2 regions of the Aerococcus sp. 150760013-2 genome follow, and region 2 is predicted to be linked to the other one. Evidence: predicted binding sites of a transcription regulator. Region 2 holds the regulator's gene; the other holds the start of a gene.

Region 1 (9,863 bases), on a different contig from region 2:
CTACCTTGATTTTCTCTATCTTTGTGATCGGTATCGTGCTTTATGTATTAGGTATCATGGGTTAAGATGACAGCTCAATTAAATACTGAAGTAACGTTCGTCTCCAAAGCGAATGCGATGGTCAACCCTATCGACCCTAAGTCAGGCTTACTGATGGTGGGCGATAAGGGTGTCGAATTTCGCGAGGAGAACGGACCAGGCTTCATTCAAATTCCATGGGTTAACATTACACGCATCCGCGTGCAAATGTTCTTCAAAGGACGTTACGTCCGCGGCTTCTACTTTGAAACCGATGAAGGCCAACTCCTGGAATTTGTTGTCGAAGAAGCTAAAGATAGTCTTCGGGCAATGCGCAAGTACCTGCCCCGAGAAAAATTCGTCGCACAACAAAGTAACCTAGCCAACTTATTCAAAAACCCCTTTAAACGAGGAAAGAAAGACAAGGAGTAGTGACGATGCAAGAACCCATATTCTTAAAAGCCTACCTAGAAGAAAAAATCTGGGGTGGACAAAAATTACGCAGTCAATTTAATCTAGACATCCCTTCAGACCAGACGGGAGAAGCGTGGGTCATTTCAGGACATGAACATGGGCAATCTATCGTGACGTCACCTGAATCCCTTGCCGGCTTAAGTCTATCTGACTTGTACCAAAAACACCCAGAAATCTTCTTGGGAGAAGCGGCTGACCGTTTTCCATTATTAATCAAAATTATTGATGCCAAGGAAGACTTGTCCGTCCAAGTGCACCCGGATGACACCTATGGACTAGCCCATGAAAATGACCTTGGGAAGACGGAGTGTTGGTATATTATGGACGCTGATCCAGGTGCCTATCTGATTTACGGCCACAATGCCCAGAATAAAGAACAGTTCTTAGAAATGGTCGAAGAGAACGAGTGGGACCAACTGTTACGTAAAGTGCCCGTTCATGCCGGTGATTTCTTCGCCGTGCCAGCAGGGACCATCCATGCTATCGGTGGCGGCGTATTAATCCTCGAAACCCAACAAAGTTCTAACACCACCTACCGGGTTTATGACTACGGACGAAAGGACGCCGATGGCAAGGAACGTGATCTACACATCCAACAATCGGCGGATGTCACCATGTTCCCCCACAAGGACGCCCTAGCAACCGGTCATACAACTGAACTACCGGGTGGCTCAATCCAAGAATATTGGACCAATGAATACTTCTCCGTGGCAAAATGGACAATCGAGGATAACTTGCATATCAACTTATCCGACAAGTACCAATTGTGTACAGTCCTTGACGGCCAAGGACAAGTAACGGTTGGCGACAAGGCTTGGGACGTAAAAGCAGCAGACGCCTTTATCCTACCAAGTGACCTTAGAGAAATCACACTCACTGGGCAATTTAGTTTGATGGTAGCAGAAGAAGCATAAATGGCTAGCGGGTGTTCAACCTGTTGAACGAATAAGAACCATAAAAATAGACCAAGGGGACATCAAAGCAGATGCAACCCCTTGGTCTATTATTTTTTTAGGATGTTCTATGTAAATCGCGCGGCATTCTTTATACTTTTCTGGATACCGCATCATCTGGACTTAGTCGAGATATCCTGCCTCTACACTATTTAGGAAGCTATACCCTTGCCCCATGATAACACCGCCACCTACTAGATTGCCCATAAAGGCGAAGATCCAATTAATCAACACGGCCATCATATCCATGTCATTACCTGAGAAGAAAGCGATACTCATTAGCGAGAAATTCGCAATAATATGTTCTAACCCACCATAAACAAATAGGAAAATAACGGCGATGATAAATAGTAGGCGGCCAATATCATCTTTCATTTTCATCTGCCCCATAATGGTGATATTGACGAAGATATTTGCGAGAATCCCGTCTATGAATAAGGTCCAAATGTCTTTATCCAATTTCGCATTAATCATGGTCATGATCGCAGAATCAGCATTAAAATAATGTGCGATACTAGAATGCCCAATGAGTATACCAACAATAGCAGCCCCTAGTAGGTTCATGCATGTGCAAATAAAGATAATGGTTAATGCTTTTGACCAAGATAATTTCCGGCGATGCGCACCTGCGAAAAGGTACATCATATTTGAAGTAGCCAACTCACCGTTCAAATAAATAATCATGGCTAAACCTATCGGAAATATCAAAGCGTAGCTTATTTTACCTAAAGACGGGTAGTCTACAGCAATGGCATCCCAAACCAAGACACCAATAGCGGTTGGCAGGGTTAAGAATATACCCGCGTAAATAGCCCGCAACAAATATCGGACTTTTGATTGGTCAAAAAGGGCATCCTTCTTGGCAACTGCACCGTCGATTTTACTCATGAAACTCGAAATATTCATATCGCTCATAGCTTGTCTCCTTACAATCATTTTTTGATATTATGGACAAATTTTTCATAATGGTAGCCTAGCACAAACGTGAAGCGATTGTTTTAAAAACAAGACATTAAATAGTTATAAGTTATCAAAAGAGCGGTAGTTTGATAATATTTTCACAATATCGACAAATCATGTACGCGATTGTATTTATTGGATTAGTAATAATGTGGGCGCAAATGGCATAAAAAAATCGTGCAAAATACTGGGAGAATAGATACTATTGAAGGTGAAAAGCAAATATTTTGGAGGCGAAATATATGAAAGACAAATCAATTTGGATCGACCACTACAAGATGGCAGGACATGAAGAAGGCGGCTTTTTCTATCAAGTATTGAAATCAGACCAAACCATCCAGCTAGAAGGCCAAAAACCACGTGCCCTATATACCAGCATCTACTTTCTCCTAACAAGCAACAATCCATCAAGATTCCACCGTTTAACAGCCGATGAAGTGTGGTACTACCACTACGGCAGCCCACTAACTGTCCACATGATTACAGCAGAGGGTGGCTATCAACAAGTCACTTTAGGCACAGACGTTGAACAAGGGCAAGTTCTACAAGCAGTCGTACCAAAGGGAACTATTTTTGGCTCAACAGTTGAAGACTCAGATAGCTATTCACTAGTCTCATGCATGGTTAGCCCAGGCTTTGAATACGATGACTTTGAACTATTCAAACGAGCAGATTTACTCAACCAATACCCAGATTATGCAGATATCATTCACTGTCTAACCCTAGCGGACTAGGCATATCACCTGCCTTAATATATTTCTAAAGAATCCATCACAGATTGACCACAATTTTGAGTCGGATTTTCATCATATCTTCACAAGTATCGTCTACTATATAAGCATACCCAATAAAGAACCAAACTTTTTCTTCATAAATCTTTCTCCTCCCAAAAACGAAAGATTACAGTCAACCAGTCGTCCTCCCAACGGCTGGTTTTCTATTGCAAACTTGAAAAATGGCTTTAATAACCTATAACCTTAAAATCATAGAAACAACACAAATTTTGACGAAATCTTCACAATATCTTCAAAGCTATCGCCTATTATATAAGCATACCCAATAAAGGAACCAAACTTTTCTTCATAAATCTTTCTCCTCCCAAAACGAAAGATGACAAAAAACCAGCTGCCTCCGAACAGCTGGTTTTTTAATGCCTAAATATAGTTTAAGCGCTCCTTAGTGCCCCTTCTTTTCGTAGTATATCCCCCAAATCAAGTTCAGTATAAATAAGATTAAAAATATACGGTTGTATTTGTAGGATTCTTGGAAGGTAAAGGTGACAAAAGCAAATATGACGAGTAATAGAATGGTTATATTTCTAGGGATTAAGACTTTTTTCATATGAACACCAATCTGTTGTTGGCGAGTTATCTATTTTATAGAGAAACTTTATAAGTATTTAGCAGTTGTACTTAGATGGTTAATCCATTATTCAAAAATACGAACCGAGGACACTCTTTAAACTTTCCCATCTATTCGATCCAATAGGTACGAGATATTGTCTTTACTAATTTGGTCCTAGCAGAATTACTATATACTTTTGTAATTGTGTTTTGGCCAATTAGAACTTCTGTACCTCTAGGAGATGTTGCGATAATATTTTGCATATTGACTGTTGGATAAACATAAGCTTCGGGTGACTTCATCAAAGAAATTATATCATAAAGTCCAATGGCTGCTTTTATTTGCCAACCAGGGATTAAATTGAGCAGGTTTGTAATTCCATATTTTGCAAAAGCCTTAGCTCTGGAACTTGCTACTATTTTATATCCTGTCCAAGAGGAGTAACGAATATTTTTATATCCTAGTTTTTTGTAGTCATTAATACTACTTCTATCCCTTTCTAGTAATAAAATTGAAATGACGTCCTGGGGTTTTATCTAGGCGGTAAGAAAAACCATCGGTCATCTTTAATGTATCCTGGTCTGATAATTGAATATTTTCTGGCAAGAAGCCCACTCGTTTCAACTGCTCAGCAACGGTTGCTTGATTATCAATCAAGTATTTCTCTCGACGGGCATCCCATTGAATAAAATCATCCGCATAACCAAGTGCCTTGAATTGGTCAGCAACATCTTTGTCCACTTCAAAAGAATCTTGTGCGATAGATGGTCCGAAAATAGCTTTCATTTTACCCATAAAAAGGTCTGGATCTTGACCTTTAATTTGTGCAAAAGTCCAAGAAACGATGTCTTGAACGGTCCCTTTCCAGCCTGAATGGATGGCACCAATTAAACCAGTATCTTCGTCATAAAAAATCACAGGTACACAATCTGCCGTAAAGACGCCAACAACCACATCGCTTTCGTAAGTGTACAAGGCGTCCACATCATCCACCGCATCTTCAGCCGACAGACTACCGCGTCCCCGGTCCCCAGATTTGACATGGTAAGCTTTTTTGGAATGGGTCTGGTTAGCAAATGCAAATTGAGCGACATCAACCTGTAATGCCTCCGCTAAAACTTGTCGATTTGCGATAACCAGTGATGCATCTTCCCCAGTATGTAGGGCTAAATTGCCGTTAAGGGCTTGGTTGGGATCTTTTAAAGTCGTACCAGCAATTAAATTTTCTGGTGTGTCATAGAATTGGATCGTCATAAGGTTCATCCTTTCTGCTTTCAGTTACGCTTATTATAGCAAACAAGCGGTCTGACTAATAAAGTCCTGCAAAAACTGTTAAAATAGAAGGAAACAAGAAAATGACCGATAAGGAGATAATTGTATGACAACCAACTTGAACAAAGGGGACCAAAAACATGGTTTCACCCTTGTAGACAGTCAATTTATTCAAGATGCCAACGCCCAAGTCCACACCTTTGCCCATGAACAATCAGGCGGCCAAGTGATTTGGGTTGAAAATGATGACCAAAACCGTTCGTTTGGGATTGGTTTTAAAACACCACCCAAAGATTCGACTGGTGTAGCCCACATTGTGGAACATTCAGTCCTTTCTGGATCACGTAAATATCCAGCGAAAGATCCATTTATGACCATGTTGAAAACGTCAATGAACACCTTCCTAAATGCTATGACCTTTTCAGATATGACCATTTATCCAGTATCATCGATGAATGAAGAAGATTTCCATAACTTAACGGATGTCTATTTAGACGCCGTTTTCTTCCCTAAAATGACCAGCGAAGAAAATATTTTCCGACAAGAAGGATGGCATAAAGAGTTATTCGACAAGGACGAGCCAATAATCTATAACGGGGTCGTTTACAATGAAATGCGTGGGGCTTATTCAGACGCAGAACGCATTATTATGCAAGATGTTACGGCAAATATGCACCCAGGGTCAACCTATGCCCACGAATCAGGCGGTTATCCATACGAAATTCCTGATTTAACATTTGACAATTTCAAACAATTCCACGCCGACCACTACCGTCCAGATAACGCCCTTGCCTATGTTTACGGTGACATCGATATCGACCGAACATTAGGTCAAATCAACGGCGATTTCTTCAGTGAATTCTTGAAAAAAGACCAGCAAGTTCAATTTGACTTGCCAGAAACAAAGGATGGCCACATCGAATACCAGGCCTTTTATGACGCTGATGAACGCAAGACAGCCGAAGATGATTCTTACCTTACCTACATGACTCATGTAGGTGCATCTACAGACTTGACTAATAATTATGTGGCCAATATTTTAAGTGATGCCTTAATTGAATCTGAAGCTGCGCCAATACGACAGGCCCTTATCGAAGCTGGGCTAGCGGAAGAAGTTGAAGCCATTGGGTCAGACGGTTACTACCTAGATTTCGGTCTAGTTCTGAAACAATTCAATCCAGCTAATAAGGACAAGGCCCTTGCTGTAATTAAAGAAACCCTAACTGACCTTGTAGCCAACGGGATTAACCGCGATCTACTTGAAGGGGTGATCAACACCCGCGAATTCGCAGCCCGTCAAGCCGGCGGTGCCATGAAGGGGATTACCTATGAAATCCAAATGACCATGGCATGGCGGTATGGCATGTCTCCGACCGAAGTCCTTCATTTTTCGAAATATTTCGACGATTTAAGAGCGAAATTAGCCACTGACTTCTATGAAGAATGGCTTCAAGACAACTTGCTGGCGGCAGATGCCAGCTTAGTCGGTATTTACCAACCGAGAGTTGGCTTATTCAAAGAACAGGACGACCAACTAGAAGCCAAGTTAGCTGCTGAAAAAGCCGCAATGACTGACCAAGACATTCAAGCATTAATTGAGGAAAACCAAGCTCTGCGGGTCTACCAAGACACACCGGATACCGAAGAAGCCCGTCAAGCCCTACCGAAATTAGATATTTCTGACGTACCGCGGACAACCCAAGCGATTGCTGAAGAAACATTAACCGGCCAACAAGGGGTGCCTGTCCTTTTCCATGAACAAGACGCATCAGGAATCCGTTATGTACAATTGGCTTATCGGTTAGACCATATTACAGCGGAAGACTTGCCATACGTGAATTATCTAACGATTTTATTAGGGTTATTGGACACGGAAAATTATGATTATCGTCAAATGGACATTGAAATGATGAAGGCGACTGCTGGCATTTCTATGCGACCTAAAGTCTTTATTCGTGAAGGTTCGCAAGATGATTATGTGCCAGTTTTAGTGTCATCATTTGCGGCGATTGGTGACCATTCTGCTCGTGGTTTTGAACTATTACAAGATACGATGAAATTTACTGATTTTTCTGATAAGGCACGGATTTTAAATGTCTTACAACGGGTGAAATTCAATATGAGTCAGTCATACGAAGGGGCTGGCCATCGCGTAGCCATTTCTAGACTGCGGTCATTCTACTCACAAGCAGCCAAGTATGAAGACGTTATTTCAGGCCTATCATTCTATGACCACATGACCGACTTAATCGAAAACTTCTCGACCAAGGCAGATGACTTTATTGCTAAATTGATTGAAGTGAATGGCAAAATGTGGGATCCTCGCATGTTGACAGTTAGTTTAACAGCAGATGCAGCGGATAAAGCCACATTACTTGAACAAGTTGATCATTTTATCGATCAAGCTGACCAGACGGATAACGTTGAACCCGTATCTGTTGAGTTTGATTTAGCGGGCAACAACTATCACGAAGCCATTCAAACCAATGGTAACGTCCAATACGTATCCGTAGGTGGTCGCGTGCCAATTGAAGACTACAATGGGCGTTATGTTGTCTTCGCCAATATCTTATCTAAAGACTACTTACACGAAAATATTCGTGCCAAAGGTGGTGCCTATGGTGCGGGCATCAGTCTAACATCATCCGGTGACGTTACAACCTATTCATACCGGGACCCGAACGTAGATAAGACAGTAGATGTATATCGTAAGCTACCGGATTTCTTAGCCAATCCAGGACTTAGCCAAGACGACCTTGATCAACTTATTATTGGTTCAATGACTGCCTTCCATTATCCATTAACACCAGCCAGTGTGAATAACTTGATGGTGACACGTCACTTTAGAGGCATGACCAAAGATATGTTAGATGCACGATTAAGCCAGGCATTAGATACCAAAGTTGCGGATCTAGTTGCCTTTAAAGATCAAATCCAAATCGCACTAGACGCAGACAACCTAGTCGTCTTTGGTAATAAGCAAAAAATCGACGACTCAACGCAAACATTCAACAACAAACGTACGATTTAAGCAAAAAAATTAAAAGAGAGAAAAAAGATTTCACTTCGAAATCTTTTTTCTCTCTTTATTTAGTTAACTGCGATTTGTATTGTCCCAGTCTCATCTCAATATTTAAAAGATAATATTCCACGGCATACAATAAGAATAACAAATAAATAGTTTATTTAGAAAATGTTATTCATTTTGCTTATTGAAGCCCTAGTGCTTCACCAAATGTGAGTGCAACAAAGGCCAAGAGTAATAAGACCCCGCCAACAACCTTCAAACGGGCTTGTTGGGCAGCAGTCATACCTTCAGGGGTTTGCCCCTTCCAGATGATATAAACATTGACTAAAATACATAAAATGGCAAAAATGGTTCCGACTAAATAACGGCTCATATAGGCTCCTTTAATTATAATTGTGACAATTTCACTTCGACGGAAGTTGTCACAGCTTGATTGTTGATACGACTAGTCCCAGAAACGGTCCACTCGATGGATTTAATTTCATTCGTATAACGGTCAGTAACCAATTGAATTTGGTGGACAGCGTCGTTGTTGTAAGACTCACTCACAATACTATTCAATAAATTGTTTAATTGCTGATTTTCCCCAGAGAAAGAAACGGTTTGATCACTTAAAGAACCGGTCCATTCACCGATCGTATCAAGCGTCGTTAATATACTGTGGATTTGACTAAGAGATAGGACATTTAAACGGTCCAAGTGAGAGTCATTGGTTAAACTTTGTTGCCATTCGCTGCCATTTTCCTTGTAGGTAGATTGGGCGTCGTTCGTTTCAACTTGTAAGATGGCATCATCACTGCCAGAAGCAAGATTTTTTTGAATAAGTGTTCCAGAAAAGTTATCAGCATTATCATAAGAAAGGGTCGACATAACTGTTTCAGTATTTGCGGGTTCAGTAGTTACCTGTTCGATGGTCGTAGATTGCTTGTAGGATTGGGTTTCAGTTAAAGTTTCATTGACCGCATTACCTAATTCTGTTGACGATTCACGCGCTTCAACGTGGTTACCAACTAGTAACATGATGCTCGCCAATAAAACCCATTTAAATAGTTTTCGCATTTCAGGCACCCTTTATATTTATATTTTAAGTAGTTCGAAGATTGGGAATGTTTATGACGCTATACGTCAAAGGTGATTTCACCTAATATCTCTATTCTATAGAACTTTTGTGAAGATTTAAAGACCAATCGTTTAAAATATCACATTAATTTCCCTTGATTTCAACCACTTGAAAGGGGTCACAGATTTTGAAAAATTATTTGCAGTATTTTGCTGATTTATGACTTATAAACTAGTAAGGGCTTTAAAAAAATGCTAATACGATAGCTTGGCGAAGCTAAAATTATCTCATTGAAGAAACTTTCGGTATAATAACTGTAATGTGATATTGAATCTAATCAATCCACAAAGCAAGAAACTGAAATAAAGTCGTGAAAAAATAGGGATAGACATTAAGATTAGGCGAAAGCGGGGGCTAATGATATGGTGATGAACGGTGTATTAATGCAGTATTTTGAGTGGGACTTACCTGATGATGGTAGCTTATGGAAAAAGTTAGCGGAAGATGCAGAACACTTGGCATCAATTGGGATTTCTCATGTGTGGATGCCACCAGCAACTAAAGGTCAATCGAGTGACGACGTTGGTTACGGGACTTACGACTTATTTGATATTGGGGAATTTGATCAAAAAGGGACGGTTCGTACCAAATACGGGACCCGCGCAGAATACCAAGCGGCAATTGATGCCTTACATGAACAGGATATTTGGGTGCTAGCGGATGCCGTTTTAAACCATAAGGGTGGGGCTGATGA
Region 2 (9,863 bases):
GTATTCTTAGTCCGTGCATTTGGATGTCTTACCGCATCCCACTCGAAATCAGAGATATAAATCGTAGCATTAGGGAAGGTTGATTGCCATTGATCGTCTTCAAAGTAAGTCAAACCGCTGGCGTGGTCGTTATGCATATGAGTCATCATCACAACGTCAATATCTTCAGGCGTAATCCCAAGCGTTTCAAAGTCTTCTTGGATACTACCTTCTTGTTGAAGCCCAACATTTCGTTTCCCTTTTTCATTGAATTTATCCAAGTTAAAGGATGCATCAATGATGTAGTTTTTCCCCTGGTATTGGATGACAATCGGGTCACAAACCTCAGTCACTTGGTTTTTATCATTATATGGATAGTAGCGACCCCAAAGTGCTCGTGGTACAGGACCGAAAATTGTCCCGCCGTCAGTGCCAATCATCGCGCCGTTCAACCAAGATAGGGTCATGTCGTGGAAAGTATATGTGTCAATCATAATAAAAATCTCCTTTATATGTATGCTTGGGTTTCTAAATACGAGTCATTTTTCAATTGTCAAAAGGGGTTTAGCCCTTAGCTGGTGTCACAGCCGATTAATATTTACCTTCGATAATCATGGATATTCCTTGGCCACCCCCGATACACAAGGTAGCTAGGCCATAAGTAGACTGCCGTTTGATCATTTCGTGGACCAGGGTGACTAAGATGCGGGCGCCGGATGCGCCAATCGGGTGACCCAAGGCGATGGCACCGCCGTTCACGTTGACCTTGTCCATATCTGCATCAAGATCTTGCAATACACACAAGGCTTGGGCAGCAAAAGCTTCGTTGGCTTCAATTAAATCGATGTCTTTTATAGTCAATTGGGCTTTATCCAGTGCTTTTCTGGTAGCTGGAATTGGACCTGTTCCCATGATTGAAGGGTCAACGCCGGCGCTTGCGAAGGCTTTAATGGTAGCTAAAGGTTTAGCGCCAATCGCTTCGGCTTTTTCCTTGGACATTAAAACGATGGCTGCAGCCCCGTCGTTAATATCTGAAGAGTTGGCTGCTGTAACAGATCCACCATCACGCTTGAAGGCTGGTCTTAATTTAGCTAAAGATTCTTGGGTAACACCAGCTCTTGGATATTCATCCGCTTCGATTTGGATATCGTCGCCGCGTCTTTGCGGAACGGCAACGGGTGTAATTTCATCTTGGAATTTGTTGTTATTGATGGCAGCTTCCGCCTTTTGTTGGCTGGAAGCGGCTAGGGCATCTTGATCTTCTCTAGTGAATCCATATTTTTCAACAATGTTTTCTGCGGTAATCCCCATATGGTAGTTGTTGAAGGCGTCGGTTAAACCGTCTTTAATCATGGTGTCGACCACTTTCTGGTCGCCCATTCGCATACCCCAACGTGCATCTTCAACAATGTAAGGCGCTTGGCTCATATTTTCGGTCCCGCCAGCAACCACGACGTCCGATTCGCCCACCATAATACTTTGCGCGCCAAGGGCGACAGCTTTCAAACCTGAACCGCAAACCTTGTTGACAGCGAAGGCTGGTTTTTCTACAGGTATTCCGGCAGCGACTGCAACTTGGCGGGCAACGTTTTGACCTAAACCTGCGCTTAAGACGTTACCGAAGATGACCTCATCTACTAGGGTTGGATCAATGTTGGCCTTAGCCATGGCTCCTTGAACGGCTACCTTACCTAAGTCAACAGCGGAAACATTTTTAAATACGCCACCGAATGATCCGATGGGGGTTCTTTGTGCAGCTACGATTACGACATCTTGCATTTGAAAAACTCCTTTCGAGGGTTAAGTTGAGGTGAGACAAAAGTCGCTTAGAATATACGCGCTAGACCAAGAGTAGAACTATTACTGTAGGTAATTAAGGTATTTTGGAAAGCGTCGGATAATTTTGACTTTTGGAACCAGATATTGTGAGTCATATTAATCAAATTCACTTAAAAGCCGATCATCAGAAACAAAAAAAGACTGCAAACCATTTATGCGGCCCGCAGTCTTACTAGCTAAGAGCCCGCATTCACGAGAAATAGGACTCTTCCATATGTTGGAACAATCCTAGTTAGCTAATAATAATAATAAAGATGTATGTGTCTGGTGATCAGTAGAGGTCATTGACCAAGAGGTGTTGGTCATATTTGTAAAATCTGTATGCATTGCCATATTGGTCTCACTCCTTTGATTTAAGTTAGTGCTATATTATCATCATATTTTCATTTTAACAAGTCTTTCCCACATTTATTTTTAATCTAATCCTATATTTGAAATATCAACATAGGGTATCCTTATATGTATCAAGGGATTTGGTCAATTGTAATATTTTTGTAAATGAGAAAACGGTGAGCTTTATGAGGGTGAGCTGGACCATTTTGTCAGCTGAAAACGAGTTGAAAACAAAAATTGTACATCTTGAAAGATGCTTATTTTGACATAATATGCCCCTAAATTTGACCAAAAGATGTCATTTCCTTCATAGAAGGCTAGAAAAAGTTGGTCAACCATTTTTCCAGAGATCCCCAGGACAATATCAAAAGGATTCGTTGGCAAATACTTTCTCTTGTTGCTTTTAATAAAATGTGATGGTAAGGTGACACCAATCAAAAAAACTCATAAAGTTTTAATAAAAAGTATCCATATTGGAGGAATGCATCATGGCACTAGAAAATGTAGATTTTGGAAACATCAATGAAATTCCCTACCGTCCATTACGCCCTGGAATCGATCAAGCCGTGTTCGCCATGTCAGGTGACGGCGTCAATGTAACAGTTAACCGAGTAGAGAATGGCAACGACTTACGCCCACATACGCATGATGACCACCAACAAATCGCCTGGATATTACAAGGTGAATGTGACTATTACGTTGACGGTGAGCCGTTCCGCATGAAGGCAGGCTCATGGGTAGTCGTGCCGAAGGGTGTTGAACATTATATTCATGTGTACGATTCACCAGAAACAGTGGTGAATGTGGATATTTTCGCCCCAGCGCGTGAAGACTACAACGAAGCTTACAGCCAATTCTTGAAAGAACAAGGCTACCAAGGCTTTAACATAATTGACTAATTAAAAGTAGAGACATTAGGACTGACTTGAATAGGACTAAAGACGGGAAAAGGATGATATAAATGGAAATGCGCAACCTTGTAAAAGAAAAAATTGCTGAAAAAGGCTATGCTATCGGTGCTTTTGTGGCATCAAGCTCTTCGTTAAATACGGAAATTTTAGGGGTCAATGGCTTCGACTTTGCTATGATTGACTTCGAACATGCTCAAACAAGCTTAGAAACAGCCTTAGATATGGTGCGTGCAGCCGAATTATACGGTACTGCCCCATATGCCCGTGTTTACAACCCCGAAGATGGTCCAATGATGGGGCGAATGTTGGATATCGGTTTACATGGATTGATGATTCCAATGGTCAATACCAAAGCACAAGCGGAATTCGTGATTCAAAACACTAAAATGCCTCCAATCGGGATCCGCGGTAAAGGGATTGGGCGTGGACCACTTTGGGGTGCCTATGAAAACTACAACAAGGGTGAAGTAGACGAAAAATCGATGGTTATCGTCCAATGTGAAACCCCAGAAGCAGTTGAAAACGTTGAAGAGATCGTGAGTGTTGAAGGAATTGACTGTGTGTACATCGGTCGTCTTGACCTAGCGCATGCCATGGGTGTTGAAGACCCATCAACAAGTCCAGAACTTGAAGCCAATATTCAAAAAGTCCTTAAAGCATGTAAAGAAGCAGGTAAAATTCCAGGCATCTTTACAGCTAATGCACAAGATGCAATCAACCGAATTGAACAAGGATTCCAATTCGTCACGGTATTGAACGACTTGGCCTTCTTTCGTCAAGCAACCAAAGCAAGAATTGATGACGTTCGAAAAGGGGTAGAAGGAGATAAATACCAAGTAGATGATGCGGTATTTTTAAAATAACAGCTATTTGGTATAGTTGATAAAAAAACAAGGTAAGCCATATTTTCTTTAAAGGGCTTACCTTGTTTTTGCTTTTATAAGTTTTCTAATTTCGTTGCAGCTTCTTCCCAAGCGGTCATCACTTGGTCTAAGGCTTTTTCTGCTTCTTGAAGGGATTGATTTAATTCGTTTAATTTCTCAAAATCATCAAGAAATTCAGGTTTTGTCATATCCAATTGGATTTCTTCAATTTTTCCTTCTAAATCAGCCATTACCTCTTCATGTTGGGTAATTTCACGCTGTAATTTTCGTTGTTCTCTTTGTTTCTCTTTAGATAGTTGAAAAGCCTGTTTCGTCTCGGAGGTGGGTTGAGTAGTTGTTTTTTCTACCTTTTCATCGTTGCTTTCAGCTGCTAGTAAAGCAAGACGTTCTTCTTCTGACGCTTTTTTAGCCACATAATAATCATAGTCACCAAGATAAAGCGTGGAACCATCAGGATTAATTTCTAAAACAGAGGTAGCAATCCGGTTGATGAAGTACCTATCATGGCTGACAAATAATAGGGTACCATCATATTCGATCAAGGCATTCTCTAATACTTCTTTAGAATCAATATCCAAATGGTTGGTTGGTTCATCGAGAATCAGGAAATTATCATGTTCCAAAGCGAGTTTCGCCAATTCAAGTCGGGCTTTTTCCCCACCAGAAAGTGTTGCTACAGACTTGGTCACATCATTTCCAGTAAATAAGAAGGAGCCAAGAATAGTGCGAACATCTCGTTCCATCATGGATGGATGTTCATCCCATAACTCATGAAGTACATCTTTTTTTGAATTTAAATTGCCTAATTCTTGGTCATAGTAACCAATCTGTAAGTGAGCGCCATATTCGATAGTGCCGCGTATAGCTGGAATTTGTTTAATAATTGTCTTGAGTAAGGTTGATTTACCTACACCATTTGGTCCAACAATTGCAATTGCTTCCTGTTTGCGTAGCTGGAATGAGATAGGTTCAGCCAAAACTTTATCTGGACTATACCCGACGGCTAACTTATTGGTTTGTAAAACATCATTCCCAGAACTTTCAGCAACGGAGAACTGAATGCGTGCGGATTTTTCATCGTTTAATGGCTTTTCAATTTTGGTCATTTTCTCTAATTGCTTACGACGTGACTGTGCCATTTTTGTCGTTGAGGCGCGCACAATATTACGTGCTACATAGTCTTCTAATTTGGCGATCTCTTCTTGTTGCTTTTCGTAAGCTTTCATTTGCATGGTGAGACGCTGTGCCCGTTCTTTCAGGTAGAATGAATAATTCCCTTTATAATAATGGATACCTTGGTGCGCCATTTCATAAGTCTCATTGGTAACGGCATCTAAAAAATACCGGTCATGGGATACGATCAATAAGGCACCAGGATACTTTGGTAGATAGTTTTCAAGCCAAGTCAAAGTCTCGATATCTAGGTGGTTAGTTGGCTCATCTAGAATGAGTAAATCTTTCTTCTCGAGTAGGATTTTCGCTAAAGCAAGACGCGTTCGTTGACCTCCAGAAAGTGTTGAAATCTTACGGCTATAGTCTTCGTCAAAAAATTGGAAACCGTGTAATACCATGCGGATTTCAGATTCATATCCGTACGCATTAAAGCGAATCAAGTCTTCTTGAAGTTTGTCATAGCGATTGAGCGCAACTTCATATGCCTCTGTATCTTGCATAAGTTCTTCATCTGCTAAGGCAAGAGCCGCGATTTCTGATTCCTTTATTAATTTAATTACAGGTTCAAATACGGAAACCATTTCTTCATAAATTGTTCGATCACCAGAGACGGCTGTGTGTTGGTCCATATAGGCGATGGTTGTTCCTTTAGTTAAGGAAACTTGACCGTCATCAGGTGCTTGAATGTTGGCCAACATTTTCAATAATGTTGACTTACCGGCACCATTACGGCCAACTAGCGCGATGCGACTGTTGTGTTGGATTGTCATTTGTACGTTTTCAAAAATAACTTCTACGCCATAGCGTCTAGCTAGATTTGAACCTTGTAATATGATCATAGTAGGCATGATCCTTTCATTAGATAGTCTTATTATTTTACCACAAAAAAATTTGAGTAATCACTGGAAACATTTTATAAAAAATTGCATTATTTAACATATACTAAAAATCACGAATGAAACACCCTTGTGTTATTTTCACAAACTTGTTATACTGTTTAAGAAATTATTTTCTAAATTAGAAAGAGGACTGAACATGCGTAAAATACCCAAAGCAACCGCCAAAAGATTACCGCTCTACCACCGTTACCTACGTGTATTTAAAAATATGGGGAAAACACGTGTTTCTTCTACAGAATTAAGTGAAGCAGTGAAAGTTGAAAGTGCAACGATTAGACGTGACTTTTCATACTTTGGTGCCTTAGGTAAACGAGGGTATGGCTATGATATTGATGCTTTATTAGACTTCTTTGGTAAGACACTAAGCCAAGATCGTTTAACAACAGTTGCATTAGTTGGTGTAGGTAATCTTGGTAATGCCTTATTGAACTATAACTTTAAAAAGTCAAACAACATACGAATTGGTGCTGCTTTTGATATCAATCAGGATATCATTGGTACGGTCCACAATGGTGTGCCTGTTTATGATATGAAGGATTTGACGCAACAATTAAAATTAATGGATATAGAAGTGGTCATCCTCTCGGTACCTGAAGCAGTTGCTCAAGATATGATACCATCGTTAGAACAAGCAGGTATCAAAGGCATCTTGAACTTTACGCCAGTGAGATTAGATGTACCGGATAGTATCCGGGTGCAGGATGTAGACTTCACGAACGAACTGCAAACCTTAATCTACTTCATCTCAACAAATTCATAATATATGTGCTACCTATACGCTAGCAAGCGAATAAGCCGAGATCTTTAGTCTCGGCCTTTTTTTAACTTAATTGCAGGGAAAGTTTGTTGAATTTCACATATGAAACCTTAAATTTTTTGCAATTTTTACTAAATTACAATAATTAAAAAGATTATGATTTCGATTTAAATTGGCGTAGTACGTTTAGCGTCTTTAGCAAGTCAACTATTTCATACGCTGCAACAGCTAGCGCTAAGTATACTGTCCAATTCCATCCAGAACCTTCCACACTGCCGATGGCGAAGGTAACGGCTAGGAAAATAAATACTAGTTTGAATAGTAATAAAAATATTACTGGTCCTTTTAACATAAAAAAACTGACATTCCTCTCTTATATAACACATTTTGACTTTTATCAAAATTTACCACATTCTTCAACTACTAAAAATAACTTAAATTCCGCATAAAATCAAGGTTTTCGACTTATAAGGAAAAATAGGTCAAAAAAAGTCAATCTTTCTCTTGCAATTCATATTTGATTGTTTTAAGATAAGAAATGTAGAGGTTAGCAGTCAGACATAGAGAGTGCTAATCTCTAAAATAACCAAGTAATTTAGCTTGGGTTTGACAGATATTTTATATAAATGGAGGGACATGTAAATGATTAAACCATTAAACGGACGCGCAGTTGTGAGAGTTGAAGAGGCTAAAGAGCAAACAGTTTCAGGTATCGTATTACCGTCAGCTGCTAAAGAGAAACAACAAGTAGGTGTTGTTGAAGCAGTTGCTGAGAATACGGAAGATTTCACATCACAATTGAAAGAAGGCGACCGCGTTCTATTTGAAAAATATGCAGGTTCAACATTTGAATATGATGGTCAAGAATTATTAATTATTAAAGAAAGCGATATTATCGCAATTGTAGATTAGTCAATTTATCAATATTTACAGATTAATAACAATATGAAATTTTATGAGGTGAATGAATAAATGGCAAAAGATATTAAATTTTCAGAAGATGCACGTCAATCAATGGTTCGTGGGATTGATATATTAGCTGATACGGTGAAAGTAACTTTAGGACCAAAAGGTCGTAATGTTGTTTTAGACCAAAGTTATGGTTCACCGCTAATCACTAACGATGGTGTAACCATCGCTAAAGAAATTGAATTAGAAGATAAATTTGAAGATATGGGTGCAAAACTAGTTGCTGAAGTAGCTTCAAAAACAAATGATATTGCCGGTGACGGTACAACAACTGCCACTGTTCTAACTCAAGCAATTGTAACTGAAGGTATGAAAAACGTTACTGCTGGTGCTAACCCAGTAGGTGTTCGTCGCGGGATTGACAAAGCAATTCGCGTAGCGTCAGATCGGTTATCTGAAATTTCAGTTCCTGTAGATTCTAAAGGCGCAATCGCTAACGTTGCATCAATTTCATCAGGCGACAGCGAAGTTGGTGACTTAATTGCAGAAGCAATGGAAAAAGTTGGCCAAGATGGCGTCATCACTATTGAAGAATCTCAATCAATTGATACCTCTCTAGATGTTGTTGAAGGCATGCAATTTGACCGCGGTTACCTATCTCAATATATGGTAACTGACAATGACAAGATGGAAGCCGTTTTAGAAAATCCTTATATTCTATTAACAGACAAAAAGATTTCTAATATCCAAGACATCTTGCCAGTTTTAGAACAAGTTGTTCAAGAAGGTCGTGCATTGTTATTAGTGGCTGATGATATTGATGGTGAAGCATTACCTACATTAGTCTTGAATAAAATCCGTGGTACTTTCAACGTCGTTGGAGTAAAAGCACCAGCCTTTGGTGACCGTCGTAAAGCAATGTTAGAAGATTTATCTATCCTAACAGGTGGTCAAGTAATTACTGAAGATTTAGGACTTGAATTAAAAGATACGACAATTGATCAATTAGGTTCTGCTAACCGCGTTGTAATCACAAAAGATGAAACAACTATTGTTGAGGGTGCGGGCGATAAAGAGCAATTAGCACAACGTGTTGCCCAAATCCGTAGTCAAATTGAAGAAACAACTTCTGAATATGACCGTGAGAAATTATTAGAACGCTTAGCTAAATTAGCTGGTGGTGTAGCTGTTGTTAAAGTTGGTGCAGCTACTGAATCAGAATTAAAAGAACGTAAATTACGTATCGAAGATGCTTTAAACGCAACACGTGCGGCTGTTGACCAAGGTATCGTAGCTGGTGGTGGTACTGCCTTTATCAATGCTAAAAAAGCAGTTGCTGAATTAGCTGAAACATTAGCTGGTGATGAACAAACTGGTGCACAAATCGTCTTACGTGCTTTAGAAGCTCCAGTACGTCAAATCGCTGAGAATGCTGGTTTAGAAGGTTCTGTAATTGTTGAGAAATTGAAAGAGCAAGCAGAAGGTGTCGGATTTAATGCAGCAACTTCTGAATGGGTAAACATGATTGAAGAAGGTATTGTTGACCCAACAAAAGTATCTCGCTCAGCATTGCAAAATGCAGGTTCAGTAGCTGGATTAATCTTATCTACTGAAGCAGCTGTTGCAAGCCAACCGCAACCTGAACCACAAATGCCAGCAATGGATCCAAGTGCAGGTATGTATTAATAAAAAAAGTTAAGTAGGTCTTTTATAAAGAAAACGACCAAAAAATCACGTGGGGATAAAAGTCAGTTATTGGCCGAACCCATTATAATAACGATTGATAGGAGGTGTGAAATCAAGTTCACATCTCCTATTTTTTTATAAACTTTGTTAATATGGGTAAACTCTTTCTATCATAAAGGCGTTTTCACTATAATGGGGTTATGAGTTGAAAAGGTAAGAGAGTTAGTAGCTGATTGAAGGGAGATTTACCATGTTGTTTACAGAAGATGCAGGTTATTATGCACAGCAAGTCAAGGAGCGGAAGGTTACGGTCTTGGCGTTAGTGGACCAAGCCTTGGCGAATATTGAAGCGTTGAATCCTAGATTGAATGCCATTGTATATGTGCAAGCAAGCACTGCACGAGCTCAAGCGAAAGAATACGATGGTTATTTAGATCAGTTAACGGAGGAGGAAATAGATAGCTTGCCTGATTTCTTCGGTGTCCCAACCCTG

The links. The regulator Rex, encoded in region 2, represses fermentation and respiration genes when NADH is low (regulators of the CRP and FNR family bind a similar motif). The targets are predictions, from matches to a motif close to TTGTGAANTANTTCACAA.
Region 1: the regulator Rex is predicted to act here: its motif matches at 2,492-2,509, upstream of ACUW85_RS05895 (formate/nitrite transporter family protein).

Annotation. Positions count from the first base shown of each region.
Region 1 covers NZ_JBSEYI010000008.1:88,771-98,633, forward strand. The annotation lists gene ACUW85_RS05880 (PTS system mannose/fructose/sorbose family transporter subunit IID) at 1-65, shown strand, start outside; gene ACUW85_RS05885 (DUF956 family protein) at 67-450, shown strand; gene manA (mannose-6-phosphate isomerase, class I) at 456-1,406, shown strand; gene ACUW85_RS05895 (formate/nitrite transporter family protein) at 1,569-2,360, opposite strand; gene ACUW85_RS05900 (cupin domain-containing protein) at 2,648-3,139, shown strand; gene pgeF (peptidoglycan editing factor PgeF) at 4,239-5,003, opposite strand; gene ACUW85_RS05910 (insulinase family protein) at 5,128-8,052, shown strand; gene ACUW85_RS05915 (hypothetical protein) at 8,231-8,422, opposite strand; gene ACUW85_RS05920 (hypothetical protein) at 8,437-9,108, opposite strand; gene ACUW85_RS05925 (alpha-amylase) at 9,535-9,863, shown strand, end outside.
Region 2 covers NZ_JBSEYI010000003.1:28,834-38,696, reverse strand. The annotation lists gene ACUW85_RS02155 (MBL fold metallo-hydrolase) at 1-473, opposite strand, end outside; gene ACUW85_RS02150 (acetyl-CoA C-acetyltransferase) at 571-1,758, opposite strand; gene ACUW85_RS02145 (cupin domain-containing protein) at 2,640-3,050, shown strand; gene ACUW85_RS02140 (HpcH/HpaI aldolase family protein) at 3,113-3,925, shown strand; gene ACUW85_RS02135 (ABC-F family ATP-binding cassette domain-containing protein) at 4,000-5,958, opposite strand; gene ACUW85_RS02130 (redox-sensing transcriptional repressor Rex) at 6,155-6,778, shown strand; gene ACUW85_RS02125 (co-chaperone GroES) at 7,418-7,687, shown strand; gene groL (chaperonin GroEL) at 7,748-9,370, shown strand; gene ACUW85_RS02115 (amidase) at 9,621-9,863, shown strand, end outside.